Regions from separate parts of the Ochrobactrum teleogrylli genome, predicted to be linked through region 3. Evidence: predicted binding sites of a transcription regulator. Region 3 holds the regulator's gene; each other region holds the start of a gene.

Region 1 (4,212 bases), 810 kb from region 3:
CAGAACGAAGAACAGGCAGTCACTGCGAACTTCACGCTCGACGGGCAAAAAATATGCGGCCTCAACGGCGGTCCGTCGTTCAAGTTTACGCCAGCGGCTTCGTTGATCGTTCGCTGCAAGGATCAGGCAGAGGTGGATGCCTTCTGGGAAAAACTTCTGGAAGGCGGTTCGCCGATGGAATGCAGTTGGCTGACCGACAAATACGGCTTCGCATGGCAGATCGTGCCCGATATGTTGCTCGATATTCTCGAAAACGGTGCGCCCGATGTCCGTCAGCGCGTAGCGGACGCCATGATGAAGATGGTCAAGATCGATGTTGCGACACTGGAAGCGGCGCGCGACGCTGCCTGAGTTTTAACCGACTATCCACGTATGGCCGCAACCGCATCATAGCCGTAGAGCCAGTCCAGATCCTTCAGAAAAGTATCCGGGCGGCGCAAGGCAAACAGCATGTTGCGGCCAAGCGCCATCGGTCCGGTGGCGTGATAGGCAAAGCGGTTAAGCTGGCCGCGTTTGGCGACCGCCGCGATCCGTTCCTTGCGGACGGTTTCGAAGCGACGCAGTCCCACCGATTGATCGGCGGCATCAAGCGCTTCGGCAAGTGCGGCAGCATCTTCAATCGCCATCGCCGCACCTTGCGCGGCAAATGGCGTGACGGCATGGGACGCATCGCCCAGAAATATGGTGCGGTTCGGCCCCAGAAACTGCGGTTCCGACATTTCGAAAAGCGGCCAATAGGTCCAATCTTCGGCAGTTGCCAGAACATCGCGAACCGGCTTGGCCCAATCCCGATAGGCGGCTTGCAGCTTTGTGCGGTCGCCTGTTCCGGACCAGTTTTCGCCCGCATTTTCACCTGCCGTTATGGCAACGAAATTGAAGAATGTCCCGGCTTTGACGGGATAGGCGATGAAATGAATGCTCGGGCCGAGCCAGGCCGATACGGCCTTGCGTTCAGGAAGAGCGCTCAGGAAAGAGGCGGGCAGGGCATTGGTTGCCAATGTTGCGCGCCACGCAATATGGCCGCTGAACCGCGCCTTGTCATAACTGGCAAGTGCGCGCTCGACAGACCAGACTCCATCGCAGGCGATCAGATAATCGGCCTCGATGGTCTCCGTTCCGCTTTCGCTTTTGACGGTCGCCACGATGCCCTTGTCGCGAGCGCTATGGTCGAGGATTTCGCTGCCGAGACTGATCTGGATCGCCGGGTTTTCCGCGCAGGCTTGCAACAGGGCCGATTGCAAATCGGCACGATGGCAGACCACATAGGCATGATGCCAGCGCTTAAAAGCCTTGTCACCCAGCTCCATGGCAAGCAGGGGACGCGCCTTGCGCCCGTCAACGAGGTAGAGCTTTTCAGGTGTTACGGCGTGGGAAGCCAAGCTGTCGGCGATACCGAGGCGTTCGAGGTGACGCATGGCGTTGGGGGCCAGCTGCAGGCCCGCACCGACTTCAGAAAGAGCTGAGGCTTTCTCGATGAGCCGGATGGTCCAGCCCCGTGCTGCAAGTTCCTGCGCCGCGCTCAATCCCGCGACACCGGCTCCTGCTATCAATATGTGGCCTTTGCCCATATCGGTCTTCTTGCCCAATGCTGTGACGAGATGGGCTTTAACAGACGCCGATCAGGCCGCTTTGTCGGCTGGGGCGTCGTAGGTGCAGCCTGACGGGACGGTTTCGTCGGCATGCAGCTTGGCATTGTAGCGATAAAGGGTCGAGCAATACGGGCAGACCACTTCGCTTTCATCGCCCATGTCGAGGAAGACATGCGGATGGTCGAAAGGCGGGTTTGCGCCGACGCACATGAATTCCTTTACGCCGATTTCAATGGCATTATGGCCGGCGTCGTTCTGGAAATGAGGAATGATGTGATCGGACATAATACGCTCCGGGCTGTCGTTCGCGGTATATAGCACGCCTCAGACCAGCGCGCTCAAAACTCTGCTTGCGTTTACCGCGAAACGCTTGTTTCCGGAAGCGTTTTCATCAATTCTAGGGATATTTAAGTGATTTGCTATCAAACTGTCATGTGACAGCCATAGACTTTGCGATGCGCCGGTTCGTTCCGGCAGATGCCGGATTAGGAAAAATGAACGAAAACAGTGCGTTGGCAAGAGAAACCCAGAACGGGGCTCATGAGATGACAGCTGAACCAGCCCGCACCTCCGATATCGGTTCGGACATGCAAAACGCTCCCGATGCTCACAAAGCTTTGAATGAAGATAAAATCGCGGAGCTGATGAACAGCGCGGATCGCTTCGTTAATCGTGAGTTTTCCTGGCTCCAGTTCAATCGTCGCGTTCTGGACGAGGCGGCCAATATGCGCCAGCCCTTACTGGAACGCCTGCGTTTTCTGTCTATTTCGGCCACCAATCTCGATGAATTTTTCATGGTGCGCATTGCCGGTCTTGCCGGACAGGTGCGGGCCGGTGTGGCGCTGCGCAGTGCCGATGGTCGTACGCCACAGGAGCAGCTCGATTTCGTTCTGGATGAAGTGAGCCGTTTGCAGGCCGAGCAGCAGGGACGTTTCCGCATTTTGCGTGATGAACTGGTGCAGGAAAATATCGACATCGTTCGCCCGTCGGGCTTGTCGGATTCGGAAAAGGAATGGCTGGAAAGCCATTTTCTTGAAACGATCTTCCCGGTTTTGACGCCGCTCTCCATCGATCCGGCTCATCCTTTCCCGTTCATTCCGAATCTGGGCTTCTCAATTGCCTTGCAGCTGGCGCGTCGCGCCGACAATCACCCGATGACCGCGCTTTTGCGCATTCCGGTGGCTCTGAAGCGTTTCATCCAGCTGCCGACAGACCAACAAAACGTCTATCGTGTCATCACCATTGAAGATGCGGTGAGCCTGTTTATCGGGCGGCTGTTCCCTGGTTATGAGGTGCGCGGAGCAGGCACATTCCGCATCATTCGTGACAGCGATATTGAAGTTGAAGAAGAAGCCGAAGACCTCGTGCGTCTCTTCGAAACGGCGCTGAAGCGCCGCCGTCGCGGTCAGGTGATCCGTATCGAATTCGATGGCGAAATGCCGGAAGCCCTGCGCGTCTTTGTGGCGACCGAACTTGGCGTCTCCGAAAATCGTGTCAGCGTGCATGAAGGACTTCTGGCGCTCAACATGATCTCGGAAATCGTCTCGATCCCGCGCGATGACCTGAAATTCGTGTCCTACAATCCGCGTTTCCCGGAACGTATCCGCGAACATGGCGGCGATTGCTTTGCCGCGATTCGCGAAAAGGATATCGTGGTTCACCACCCTTATGAATCCTTCGACGTTGTGGTGCAGTTCCTGCGTCAGGCGGCGGCGGACCCGGATGTGCTGGCCATCAAGCAGACGCTCTACCGCACCTCCAACGACAGCCCGATTGTGCGTGCGCTGGTCGATGCGGCGGAAGCGGGAAAGTCGGTGACGGCGCTGGTCGAGCTGAAGGCGCGCTTCGATGAAGAAGCCAATATTCGCTGGGCGCGCGATCTTGAACGCGCGGGCGTGCAGGTGGTGTTCGGCTTCATCGAATTGAAGACGCACGCAAAAATGTCGCTTGTCGTACGGCGCGAGGACCAGAAGCTGCGCTCCTATGTGCATCTGGGCACCGGCAATTATCACCCGATCACCGCGCGCATTTATACGGATCTATCCTTCTTCACTTCGGATGCGGATATCGCCCGCGATGTGGCGCATATCTTCAATTTCATCACCGGCTATGCCCAGCCCGCCGAGGAAATGAAAATCGCCATTTCGCCCTTCACCTTGCGCGCGCGCATCATCAAGCACATCGAGGATGAAGTGGCGCATGCGAAGGCCGGGCGACCGGCGGCGATCTGGATGAAGATGAATTCGCTGGTCGATCCACAGATTATTGATGCGCTTTATAAGGCAAGTCAGGCGGGCGTTCATATCGATCTGGTGGTGCGCGGCATTTGCTGCCTGCGGCCGGGTGTTCCGGGCTTATCGGACAATATCCGCGCCAAGTCGATTGTGGGGCGTTTTCTCGAGCATAGCCGCGTTTTCTGCTTTGGAAACGGGCATGATCTGCCGTCCGACAAGGCGATTGTCTATATTGGTTCCGCCGATATGATGCCGCGCAATCTCGACCGCCGTGTGGAGACTTTAGTACCCATCACCAACGCAACAGTTCATCAACAAATTTTATCACAAATCATGTTTGCCAACATAATTGATAACCAACAGAGCTATCAGCTACTTGCGGATGGCAC
Region 2 (4,212 bases), 1.1 Mb from region 3:
GGCCATGACACATGGCTCGGTCACGGATCGACCATCCTGCCGGGCGTCACCGTGGGCAATGGCGCAGTGATCGGTGCCGGTGCGGTCGTCAGCAAAGATGTTGCGCCTTACACGATTGTGGGCGGTGTCCCGGCGCGTCTCATACGCGAGCGCTTTGACGCCGCGACCGGCAATCGTCTCGACCGGCTGGGCTGGTGGGACTGGAGCCATGAACGCCTGCGCGATGCACTTGATGATTTCCGCGCGCTCGATATCGAAACTTTTCTCTCAAAATATGAAACTGCCGCCAATACCGAGGCGGTCATGAAAGAGCTTTCTCATGGCGAATGAAATCGTTCTCAAAAATGCGCGCATCGTGCTCGCCGACGAGGTCGTTTCCGGCTCCATCCTGATACGCGACGGCAAGATCGCCGCCATCGATCAGGGCAATGTAAATGGCGGCGAGGATATGGATGGTGATTACGTCATTCCCGGCCTGATTGAACTCCATACCGACCAGCTGGAATCGCATTATGCGCCGCGTCCCAAGGTGCGTTGGAACGTGGATGCCGCCGTTCAGGCCCACGACGCGCAGGTTGCCGCATCGGGCATCACCACTGTCTTCGATGCGATGCGGGTCGGTTCCGATTATGATCGCGACTTCGTCGGCAAGGATATGCGTCTGCTGGCCGATGCAATTGAAAGCGGCGTGCGCGAAAACCGTCTGCGCGCGGACCATTTCCTGCATCTGCGCTGCGAGGTTTCCGCAGCCGACTGCCTTGAAGGCTTTGCGCTTTTTGAAAACGATGATCGGGTGAGGCTGGCTTCGCTGATGGATCATGCGCCGGGGCAGCGTCAGTTCGCGGAGATCGAAACCTATCGCACCTATTACATGCGCAAGCTGAAACTCAACGACGAAGAGTTTCGTTTGCATTGCGAACAGCGCATGGCAGACTCCGACGCCTATTCGGCCAAGCATCGCCGGGCGATTGCCGATATGTCGGGCGCACGCGGTATTGTTTTGGCAAGCCATGACGACGCCACCAGCGCTCACGTGGGGGAATCGCTTGATCACGGCGTCCGTATTGCGGAGTTCCCGACCACACTGGAAGCGGCTTCTGCCTCCAAGGGCGCGGGCCTGTCGATCCTGATGGGCGCGCCGAATATCGTGCGTGGCGGCTCGCATTCGGGCAATATCGCCGCCCGCGATCTGGTGGATAATGGCAGTCTCGATATTCTGTCGTCGGACTATATTCCGTTCAGCCTCATCCAGTCGGCTTTCGGCCTTGCTTCCGGCGAGCGCCCGATTGGGCTTCCTGAAGCCATCCGCCTTGTCAGCAAGAACCCCGCCGATGCAATGCGCATGGATGATCGTGGCGAAATTGCTGTCGGCAAGCGCGCCGATCTGGTACGAGCACGCACCAGAAGTGCGATACCGGTGGTGCGCACCGTCTGGCGGGAAGGCGAGCGGGTGCTCTGATGCGTATGGAAAATATCCGGCCGAAAGGCTGTTTCGTTGCTGTCGTCGGCCCCAGCGGGGCCGGCAAGGACACGATCATGGATGGCGCGCGCATGGCCCTCGCAGGCGATGCGCGCTTTCATTTTGTACGCCGCATCGTCACGCGCCCGCAAATGCCGGGAACCGAAGACCACGACAGTCTGGATGAAGCGGCTTTTGCGAAAGCCGCGGGCGAGGGCGCCTTTGCGCTTCATTGGCGCGCCCATGGTTTGAACTACGGTCTTCCGAAGTCGCTTGATACGCTGATCGATGGCGGAACTGTGGTGATTGCCAATGTCTCGCGCCGCGTTCTGGACGACATGCGCAGGCTTTATCCGTCGCGTTCGGTGGTGGTCATTTCGGCACGCGCGGAAATCCTCGCCGAGCGGCTGGCAAGCCGTGGCCGCGAAAGCAAAGACGAGATCGCCTTGCGGCTTTCGCGCGAAGTGAACTTCAATGACGGGGCTGGCGATGTTGTCATAATAGACAATTCCGGCGATGTTGGTGAATCCACAGAGGCATTTATTCGTCATCTGACAGAAATGTACGCTAAAACAAAGTCTTAACTAATAAACCTATAGTAGCGTTTAAATTTACACAAACGTCACGATGCTTTCATTGCAATGTCATGGAAGCAATTCAGAGTGAGCATGAATGGAGATGAATTCATGCTTCAACTGAAAAACGTAACGCGCCGCTATAATGACAAGGTGGCGGTTTCGGGGGTTGACCTCGAGATCGAGCCCGGCACGTTTGTGGGAATTATCGGACGTTCGGGCGCGGGTAAATCGACGCTGTTGCGTATGATCAACCGCCTCGTCGAACCGTCGGAAGGGACCATTCATTGGGAGGGGCGCGATGTTACCGGCCTGAAAGGCTCCGGGCTTCGCGACTGGCGCGCACAATGCGCGATGATTTTTCAGCATTTCAATCTGGTCGACCGTCTCGATGTTCTGACCAATGTGCTTATGGGGCGTCTTAATTATGTCTCGACGCCAAAGTCGCTTCTGCGCATCTGGAGCGATGAAGAACGCCTGATCGCATTGTCTGCCTTGCAGCAGTTCGATATCGCCCATCTGGCCGCGCACCGCGCCGATGAGCTTTCCGGCGGCCAGCAGCAGCGCGTGGCGATTGCGCGTGCACTCGTTCAGCAGCCGCGCATCATTCTTGCCGATGAACCGATTGCTTCGCTCGATCCGCGCAATACGCGCAGCGTCATGGATGCGTTGCGTCGTATCAATCGCGAATACGGCATCACCGTTCTCTGCAATCTGCATTCACTTGATATCGCGCGCAGCTATTGCGACCGCCTCGTCGGCATGTCCGCTGGCAAGGTCGTGTTCCGCGGCACGCCGTCGATGCTGACTGATATGGCATCGCGCGATCTTTACGGCATGGAAGCAGCCGACGTTGTCGATAGTGACGACACGGTTGACGCAATGCCTGTACCGGTTCCGCAGTCGGCTGAAGCCGCACTGCGCCAGATTTCCGCCTGAGCGAATAAAGCTGCGGAAAAAACTCGCTCCAAACTCAGGATTAACAGGAGAGACTTATGCTTAACCGTAGAACTTTTCTGGCGGCTGTTGCGCTCACCGCTACCATGACCTTCCATGCTCAGGCTGCTGACTGGAGCAAGGAATATCCGGAACTGGTTCTGGGCGTTATCCCGTCCGAAAACGCTTCGACCACCAGTGACCGTTATGCCGCTCTGACGGCCTATCTCGGCAAGGAACTCGGCACCAAGGTCACGCTGCGCGTTGCAAACGACTACGCCGCCGTTATCGAAGGCCAGCGCGCTGGCAATATCCAGATCGCTTTCTATGGCCCGGCTTCCTATGCACGCGCCGTCATGACCGGTGTTGAAACCACGCCGCTCGTCAACCAGCGTCACGACACCGGCGTCAACGGCTATTATTCGGTCGTTTATGTTCGCGCCAACAGCCCATACCAGAAAATGGACGACCTGAAGGGCAAGAGTATCGCGCTTGTCGATCCAAACTCCACCTCGGGCAACAATGCGCCGCGCTACTTCCTCAACCGCGAAGGCTATAGCGTCGATACCTTCTTCGGTAAGAACTTTTTTGCCGGCAGCCACGAAAACGCCGTTCTGGCTCTCGCTCAGGGCACCGCTGACGCTGCCGCCAATTCCTGGAATTCGGAAAACGACTCCAACCTGACCCGCATGATCAGCCGCGGCGTTCTCAAGGACGCAGACGGCAAGGCGCTGACGAAGGACGATTTCCGCATCATCTTCAAGTCGGACTTCCTGCCGGAAGGTCCGTTTGCCGTGCTCAGCACGTTGCCTGACCAGCTGAAGGCTGACATCAAGCAGGCTTTCCTCGACATGCCAAAGAAGGACAAGGCCGGTTTTGACGCTCTTTCCGATGGCAAGGACCAGGAATTCGTGGCGACCGAAACCAAGGATTATGAGCCGATCATCGAGATGCTGAAGTTCAACGACAAGGCACGCAAGTCCTGATCCGAAGAACAATCGAAATGCCCGGAGCCGCAAAAGCTTCGGGCATTTTTGTTAGGGAATCTCGCATGACGATATCCACTCTCGACGGCAGCGGCTCCAAGGGTCTGCTCGCCGAGTATCGCAGGGAAGTCGGGAAACGACGCCTTTATGGCATCGGTTTCCTCGTCGGCCTTGTTGTTATCGCCATAGCTGCCTCTGTTGTTGCCGACGTTCGGCCGGGCACACTGGTTGAAAATCTCTTTCGCTTTACAAGTTA
Region 3 (4,212 bases):
CGATCATCGGGCTTGCCCATGCGCTGGGCGAAACCGCGCCGCTTCTGCTGATCGGCATGGTGGCTTTCGTGGCGGATGTTCCGTCCACGCCGATGGACCCGGCGACCGCCTTGCCTGTCCAGATCTATATGTGGGCCAATGAAGCAGAACGCGCCTTTGTGGAACGCACGTCCGGCGCTATCATCGTCTTGCTTCTGTTCCTGGCCGTGATGAACATTGCAGCAATCATTCTGCGCCGCCGGTTCGAGCGCCGCTGGTAAACGGGAGTCGAAGCTATGAATTTGATGACTGAACGAACTCTCGAGAAAGCCGTAGGAGAAAAGATGAACGCCAACGCCAGTTCCGTAAAGATGCGCGGCGACAAGGTTTGCGTATTCTATGGTGAGAAGCAGGCCCTTTTCGACGTCAATCTGGATGTTCCGGAAAAGATGGTGACGGCGCTGATCGGTCCTTCCGGCTGCGGCAAGTCCACCTTCCTTCGTTCGCTCAACCGCATGAACGACACGATTGAAGGTTGCCGCATCGCTGGCAAGATCACGCTCGACAATGAGGATATCTACGATCCGAAGATCGACGTGGTGGAACTGCGCGCCCGTGTCGGCATGGTGTTCCAGAAGCCGAACCCGTTCCCGAAGTCGATCTACGAGAACGTCGCCTACGGCCCGCGCATTCACGGTCTGGCCCGCACGAAGGCCGATCTGGAGGAAATCGTCGTGACCAGCCTGCAGAAGGCCAGTCTGTTCGAGGAAGTGAAGGATCGCCTGCACGATGCGGGCACGGGCCTTTCCGGCGGCCAGCAGCAGCGCCTGTGCATTGCACGTGCGATCGCGGTTAGCCCGGAAGTCATCCTGATGGACGAACCCTGCTCGGCGCTTGATCCGATTGCCACCGCCAAGGTGGAAGAGCTGATCGACGAACTGCGCCAGAACTACACCATCGTCATCGTTACGCACTCAATGCAGCAGGCGGCCCGCGTTTCGCAGCGCACCGCCATGTTCCATCTCGGCAATCTGGTCGAAGTGGGCGACACGGAAACGATGTTCACTGCGCCGACGGAAAAGCGCACGCAGGATTACATCACCGGACGCTTCGGCTAACAAACCGGGGGCAGGGGAAAGCAACCCTTGCGCGCGGATTGCGTCAGAACAAACAGAAGTGCGGCTTCCCCGCAATTTATATTACGAGGTCTACCATGCCGTCTCAGCATACCGTTCGTTCCTACGATGAGGAACTGAAGTTTCTCACCCACAAGATCGCCGAAATGGGCGGACATGCGGAACGTATGGTCGAACAGTCGGTCGCAGCGATCGTCAATGCCGACAACGCCCTTGCGCAGCGCGTCATTTCCGACGACCTGATCCTGGATGCCAGCGAGCGCGAAATCGACGACAAGGCCGTGATGATCATCGCCAAGCGCCAGCCGATGGCGGTGGACCTGCGCGAAATCATCGGTTCGATCCGCATTTCCGCCGATCTGGAGCGCGTTGGCGATCTGGGCAAGAACATTGCCAAGCGCGTTGCCGCCGTTTCGGAATCCCGCCAGCCGGTCAAGCTCTATCGCGGTCTGGAAACGCTCGCCGAACTGGCGCTGACCCAGCTGAAAGACGTGCTCGACGCCTATTCGTCGCGCTCGGTGCAGCAGATCAATGTCGTGCGTGATCGCGACGACGAGATCGACGCCATGTACACCTCGCTGTTCCGCGAGCTGCTCACCTATATGATGGAAGATCCGCGCAATATTTCCGCCTGTACGCATCTTCTGTTCTGCGCCAAGAATATCGAGCGCATCGGCGACCATGCGACCAACATCGCGGAAACCGTTTATTACATCGTGACCGGCCTGCAGATGCCTGCCGAACGACCGAAGGAAGACCTGAGCCACGGCATCGTCGTGGATGAGGCACGCAAGCCCTGAGTAAGCGCTGCATTTGAAGCGATCAGGGCAGATTGCCGGATTGCTCCCAAATGCGGTGGAGAATGTGTGAATAGCGCGGCGGCACGCGGTCGATGGGGGGACGTGTATCTTCCGCTCGCCGGTTTAAGATAGGGAATAATGGATGTCACAGGTACCCAAAATCGCTGTGGTGGAAGACGAAGAAGCGCTGAGCGTTCTGCTGCGCTACAATCTTGAGGCCGAAGGCTATCAGGTGGACACGATGCTGCGCGGCGACGAGGCCGAAATCGCGCTGCGCGAGAACGTCCCTGATCTCCTCATCCTCGATTGGATGCTTCCCGGCGTATCGGGCATCGAACTGTGCCGCCGTCTGCGCCAATGGCCGGAGACGGAACGCCTGCCGGTCATCATGCTGACCGCGCGCGGCGAGGAAAGCGAACGCGTTCGGGGTTTAAGCGTCGGGGCCGACGACTATGTCGTGAAGCCCTTCTCGACACCGGAACTCCTGGCCCGCGTCAAGGCGATGCTGCGCCGTGCCAATCCAAGCCTGCTGTCGCATGTTCTGAAAGTAGGCGATCTGGTGCTCGACCGTCAGCAGCACCGCGTTTACCGCAAGGAAAAGGAAGTCCGTCTTGGACCGACGGAGTTCCGTTTGCTCGAATATTTCATGATGTCGCCGGGCCGCGTTTTCTCGCGCAGTCAGCTTCTCGACGGTGTCTGGGGACCGGATATCTATGTCGATGATCGCACCGTGGATGTCCATGTCGGACGCTTGCGCAAGGCCATCAACTTGGGTCGTGCGCTCGATCCGATCCGCACGGTACGCGGCGCGGGATATTCTTTCGGCTGATCGTGCGTCGATAAAAAACTTCTTTTCGAGCCCGTCTTTCCTCATCGAAAGGCGGGCTCGATCACTTTCTGAAGCGCTCTTGCGGCCTGTTATCCTTGCCAGCCGATTCGGTCCGGGAGACGCTGAAACGGCTGTAAATCGCTAATCTCACGGAATGTTACGCTTCTTGTATCAAAGTTGAAGGAACCGGCGCAGGACTTGCTAAAACAGTTACGCCGCAGATTTTCCCAACCTGATGAAGCAAGATATATCAAAATTTTACAGCAGTTGCGAATTAAGGCAGGGTTGTGACCTGTATTGAGGAAATATCATTTCCATCAAATCAAAGGTTTATCTCTTTTCCGCAGGTTCATTAAGAAAATATTAATAGTTTTGAATGGTTTGTGTGGACAATTGCGCTCGTGATTCGGGTTTCATTTGCGACCATTTCGATGGTTTCAGCAATTTCGGAATTTGACCCATTGCCTTTTTTTGGCCTAAAAATTCCAAAACCTTGAAGAAGACGAGCGATGGCAGGTTGTTTGATTTTTGATCTTAGCCTGCTTTGACTTGCACCGCAGCTAGACCCGTATTGGTCATTTTTGGCCTTCGGATCGACTGCTTCAGTTAAGGGTCCTGAATATGAGACTGAGCCGTTGACGCGCGCTGGTAATTGGAAGCTGCCTGTATTGGCAGGACTGCTCGTAGCGCCCTTCGTAGTGACGGGCTGCACGACGACCGGCACCACAGCCAAGACCGAGAAGACGGCGGCCGTAAGTCACGTCAAGTCGGTCAACGGTGTCAAGACCTATACCTATACGGCAAGGGACAAGGAGTGCCTCGAGCGCGCCATGTTCTTCGAATCGAACCGCTCCAGTTCCGATGGTCTGATGGCTGTCGGCACGGTTGTGATGAACCGCCTCGCATCGGGCCGTTATCCCGATACGATTTGCGGCGTCGTCGGCCAGAAGAACCAGTTCGCGCCCGGCGTTCTCACCCGCAAGATGGAATCCAGCAAGCTGCCCGATGTTCAGGCCGCAGCCGACGCCGTGCTGAAAGGCCAGCGCCATCCGAAGCTGAAGAACGCCATGTTCTTCCATACGGCAGGCCTGAAGTTCCCCTACAACAACATGCACTATGTGCTGGTTGCCGGCGGTAATTCCTTCTACGAAAAACGCAATCGCGACGGTTCGTTGCAGAATCCGGTGCCGCAGGAACCATATAACCTCGCGCTCGCCTATTCGCCGCAATCGCCGTCGCTGCCGCAAGACCCGTCCTATGACGTGACCTTGCCGCAGGCGGGACCGGTTCCGGCAGCAGCGCCAACCGTACAGGTCGCGCTGGCGGATGCGTCCAAGATGGAAACCTCTGTGCGTGGCAGCGGCCTTGGACCGCAGGCGCGGGGCAATCGCCTTGCGCATAACAACGATGTAGCGACGGCGCAGCCGCAAATTCAGCAGGTCGCGTCCTATCAGCCGCAATTCGATAC
Region 4 (4,212 bases), 1.9 Mb from region 3:
GACCGCATTGCTGGGCTGGCTGGTGCTAGGTGAAACGCTTTCCCTGACCGCCGTGCTCGGTATTGTCATCACGGTTTTCGGTGTTTCGCTGGCGATCTTCTTTGGCAAGCGCGCCAATCAGCAGCATCCATGGGAAACGATCAAAGGGTCGCTGTGGGCAGGTGTCGGCCTCGGGCTTTTGTCGGCGCTTGGTCAGGCCATCGGCTCGATCATCGCACGTCCGGTGATGGAAACGGGCATCGACCCGTTTGTCGGCTCCATGTTGCGGGTCGGTATTGCCGCCACCTGTCTGTCGGTTTTGATGCAGCTGCCCTTCGCAGCCGTCAAGCCCCGCAATCCGCTCAACTGGCGGGTTGGAGCGATGACGGCCCTGACCGGCTTCCTGTCGCTTGGCGTCGGCATGACCTTGCTGCTTTTTGCTTTGTCGGGCGGGAAAGCGGGCATTGTCTCGACCATTTCGGCCACAACGCCCGTCATCATATTGCCGCTGCTCTGGCTGCGAACAGGCGAGCGCCCGGCAGCGGGCGCATGGCTCGGGGCCGCCTTTGCCGTGGTCGGCATGGCGCTGATCTTTATGCGTTAGGACGCTGCGCGTCCTTGCTGCGCGCCATCCAGCGCTCGCGGAAAGCCCTGCGCCGTGAACGCCAACGCGGGCGCGGAAGCGTCTGCGCGGATGTTTTGCTGCGCATTGCCGGGGGCGGCGACAGCAGGCGGATGAAGAACAGGATGCAGACACCGATGGTGAACAGCCAGAACATTTCGTCGGTAAGATCGTTGATCATAGTCTCATTCCAGCGGTTCGCCCGACGTTCAAAAACTTGAGTATGCGGCGTGCATCAATGATTAGGAAATTGAAATAGAACACCGGCCTGACGGAATCGGATCGGTGCATTTCAGTAGAGATAGCTTCTGGCGAAACTAAGTCCAAGTCACGATAGTGTGCTTATTTGCCAAGCTGATTATTGTGTCACGACCTTGGGTTTCAGGCGCAGGATCAGCGGCACAAACACCAGCGCGACAGCGGGGAAAACCAGCCAGTTGATGGTTTCCCAACCGGAAGCGTGCAGCAGCGATCCCGCGAAGAACGAAGCGCAGGCAACCGTGCCGAACATGATGAAATCATTGGCGCCTTGTGCCTTGCCGCGTTCGGCGGGCGTGTGGCAGTCGGTGACCATCGCGGTGGCACCGATGAAGCCGAAATTCCAGCCGATGCCAAGCAGGATCAGCGCAAACCAGAAATGGCCGACATCGAAGCCGCCGAGCGCGACGGCTGCAGCCCCGGCGATCAGGATAAGCCCGAGCGCGGTGATCTTTTCCTTGCCATAACGGGCAATCAGTTTGCCGGTGAAGAAGCTCGGTCCAAACATGGCCAGCACGTGCCACTGAATGCCAAGCGCCGCATGGTCCACCGAATGGCCATGGCCGACCATGGCGATAGGCGCCGCCGTCATCACGAAGGTCATCAGGGCATAGGAACAGACACCCGCCGCGACCGACAGGATGAAGCGCGGCATTTTCAGAATTTCGATCAGGGGTCTGCCGGTGTCGTTGTTGGCATTGGCTGCTTTGACGGCCTTGGGCGCGCGCAGCATGAACAGCACCGGCAATGCCAGGAGGCCAAGCACCGCCTGGCTCAGAAAACTGCCCGCGAACATGGCGTCGGGGATGGTATCGCGCGTCCAGATCACCAATTGCGGGCCGACGATTGCGGCGATAAGACCGCCGACCATCACATAGGAAATTGCTTTGGCCTTCATGTCGCCGCTGGCGGCGTCTGCTGCGGCAAAGCGATAGCTTTGCACATAGGCGGCATAGAGACCCGCCGCCAGCGTGCCAAGGCAGAAGATCAGGAACGATGCCGAGAAAATGCCGGCGGCTGCGATCAACCCCGCCGCCACGCCGACAAGTGCGCCGAGCATATAGGCATTGCGCCGTCCGAGTTGGCGCATGAAAAATGCGGCAGGCAATGTGCCAAGCGCGAGCCCCAGATTGAACAGGCTGACGGGCAGGGTGACAAGGGCTGGATCAGACGACAATTTCTGCCCGACAAGACCGCCAAGCGAGATGACGATGGGCGGGCTCGACGCGCCGAGCGCCTGTGCCATCGTCAGGATAAGAATATTGCGGCGAACGGACGAATTGTCGGTCATATTTTCCCTCATGCAGCGACGCAGGAAATTAACGTCATAGTTGCCCGCCGAATAGAGGAAAAATATTCCATACTGACGAAGTTGGTTTTTCCTCTCGCCGGCACGGAAGTCTTCAAAGCTTCATTGGACAGTCAAGCACGTGTCACGAAGCTTGCTTACCCAATGCGCATTGCTCAATCGGAACGGGGACATTCCATGCATCGCTCTTTAGGCACTTCGACCCTTCTCGCTAGCCTGCTGGCTTTCACCATCGCACCGGCCTCGGCTGAGGAAAAAGCCTTTCCGGCAACGCTCAAGGCTCATGCGATCCTGCCAGCCAACACGGTTATCGCGGCACCGGATGATGCGGCAGACCATTTGAAGACCTCCGGCAAGTTCACCACCGCCGACCGCAAACGCGCCGAGGGCATCGGCACGATCGAGGGCAAGGATGGCGTGCGCAAGACCGGCCTTTCGCTTCCTTTCGACGGCCAGCCGGTGCAGGGCTTTTCCGGCATCAAGACGATGGAAGATGGCAGCTTCTGGACGCTGTCGGACAATGGTTTTGGGTCGAAGCTCAACTCGCCCGATGCCATGCTGATGCTGCACAATGTGAAATTCGACTGGGACAATGGCAAGGTCGAGCGGGTAAAAACCCTGTTCCTCACAGACCCGGACAAGAAGGCGCCGTTTCCGATTGTCATGGAAGGCGCGGAAAAGCGCTATCTGACCGGGGCCGATTTCGACGTGGAATCGATCCAGCCGGTGGCGGATGGTTTCTGGGTGGGCGAGGAATTCGGTCCCTTCCTTTTGAAATTCGATACTGAAGGCAAACTGACCGACGTATTCGCGACGCAGGTGGGTGAAACGCCGGTCGTTTCGCCGGACAATCCGAAGCTCGCTTTGCCTGCCAATCCGAGCCTCAAACTTCCGGCATACAATCTGAAGCGTTCGGGTGGCTTCGAAGGCCTTGCCATGTCGAAGGATGGTTCGAAGCTTTATGGTCTTCTCGAAGGCCCGCTTTTCGTCGATGGCGCGCCGGAAAAGACCGAAAGCGGCAAGACCGGCCTGCGTATTATCGAGTTCAGCGTGGCCGACAAGAAATGGACGGGTCGTTCGTGGCTCTATCCTCTGGCCGATGGCGGCGAAGCAATTGGCGATTTCAACATGCTGGACGCCAGCACGGGTCTGGTGATCGAGCGTGACAACGGCGTTGGTGTTGCGGAAAAGGCCTGTGCCGATCCGAAGAAGCCGCAAGCCGATTGCTTCGACGTGCCGTCCCAGGTGAAGCGCATTTACAAGATTTCCTTCGACGACAGCAATGTCGGCAAGGAAGTGCGCAAGATCGGCTATATCGACCTGCTGGCCATTGCCGACCCGGACAACAAGCGCCGTCAGGGCGGTCATGACGCCATTTACGACATGCCCTTCCTGACCATCGAAAATGTCGACCGCGTAGACGATACCCATATCATCGTCGGTAACGACAACAATCTGCCGTTCTCGGCTGGCCGTTCGCTCGACAAGGTTGACGACAATGAATTCGTGCTGCTGGAAGTCGGCGATTTCCTGAAAGCCGAATAAGCCGCTTGTGCCATGATTGAAGAAAAGCCGCGGGATCGTCTCGCGGCTTTTCTGTCTGTGCACGACAGAACTGCCGACATGGAAGTTTTCTTCGCTCTATCTATTTGTTTTTGCGCATTATCCTACGCAAAACCGCTTCGCACTTTTGCTGGAAATGCTCTATGGTGCCCTAAAGTTCTATGGAGGAAGCCGTTGAAGATTTTTATTTTCGGCAGTGTGAATGTGGATGTCAGCGCCCGCATGGCGGCGCTGCCTCGTCCGGGGCAGACGGTGAATGCATCGGGCTATGGCATCGGTCTCGGCGGCAAGGGCGCCAATCAGGCTGTGGCTGTCGCCAAGCTTGGCGGCGATGTGCGTTTTGTCGGCGCGGTGGGCAACGATGCTTTCGGTGATCTGGCCGTCAAGCAGATGCAGGAATTCGGGCTCAATACGGTTGGCGTGCGTGTGACCGATGGTGTCGATACGGGCATGGCGATCATTCAGGTTGACGAGGCCGGCC

The links. The regulator PhoB, encoded in region 3, activates phosphate uptake and scavenging genes when phosphate is short. The targets are predictions, from matches to a motif close to TGTCATNNANCTGTCAT.
Region 1: a site for PhoB is predicted at 2,007-2,023, ahead of WIX40_RS10140 (RNA degradosome polyphosphate kinase). Genes of this name have one in related genera too.
Region 2: a site for PhoB is predicted at 2,080-2,096, ahead of phnC (phosphonate ABC transporter ATP-binding protein). Genes of this name have one in related genera too.
Region 4: a site for PhoB is predicted at 2,258-2,274, ahead of WIX40_RS04740 (esterase-like activity of phytase family protein). Genes of this name have one in related genera too.

Annotation. Positions count from the first base shown of each region.
Region 1 covers NZ_JBBHKQ010000001.1:2,163,860-2,168,071, reverse strand. Annotated here, with positions in the region: gene WIX40_RS10155 (VOC family protein) at 1-351, shown strand, start outside; gene WIX40_RS10150 (FAD-binding protein) at 363-1,568, opposite strand; gene WIX40_RS10145 (zinc-finger domain-containing protein) at 1,620-1,874, opposite strand; gene WIX40_RS10140 (RNA degradosome polyphosphate kinase) at 2,135-4,212, shown strand, end outside.
Region 2 covers NZ_JBBHKQ010000001.1:1,864,076-1,868,287, reverse strand. Annotated here, with positions in the region: gene WIX40_RS08750 (DapH/DapD/GlmU-related protein) at 1-330, shown strand, start outside; gene WIX40_RS08745 (alpha-D-ribose 1-methylphosphonate 5-triphosphate diphosphatase) at 320-1,459, shown strand; gene phnN (phosphonate metabolism protein/1,5-bisphosphokinase (PRPP-forming) PhnN) at 1,465-2,043, shown strand; gene phnC (phosphonate ABC transporter ATP-binding protein) at 2,146-2,973, shown strand; gene phnD (phosphonate ABC transporter substrate-binding protein) at 3,030-3,956, shown strand; gene phnE (phosphonate ABC transporter, permease protein PhnE) at 4,022-4,212, shown strand, end outside.
Region 3 covers NZ_JBBHKQ010000001.1:2,970,962-2,975,173, reverse strand. Annotated here, with positions in the region: gene pstA (phosphate ABC transporter permease PstA) at 1-260, shown strand, start outside; gene pstB (phosphate ABC transporter ATP-binding protein PstB) at 276-1,097, shown strand; gene phoU (phosphate signaling complex protein PhoU) at 1,193-1,915, shown strand; gene phoB (phosphate regulon transcriptional regulator PhoB) at 2,058-2,744, shown strand; gene WIX40_RS13890 (cell wall hydrolase) at 3,380-4,212, shown strand, end outside.
Region 4 covers NZ_JBBHKQ010000001.1:1,028,615-1,032,826, reverse strand. Annotated here, with positions in the region: gene WIX40_RS04755 (DMT family transporter) at 1-583, shown strand, start outside; gene WIX40_RS04750 (hypothetical protein) at 573-782, opposite strand; gene WIX40_RS04745 (MFS transporter) at 960-2,150, opposite strand; gene WIX40_RS04740 (esterase-like activity of phytase family protein) at 2,346-3,713, shown strand; gene rbsK (ribokinase) at 3,954-4,212, shown strand, end outside.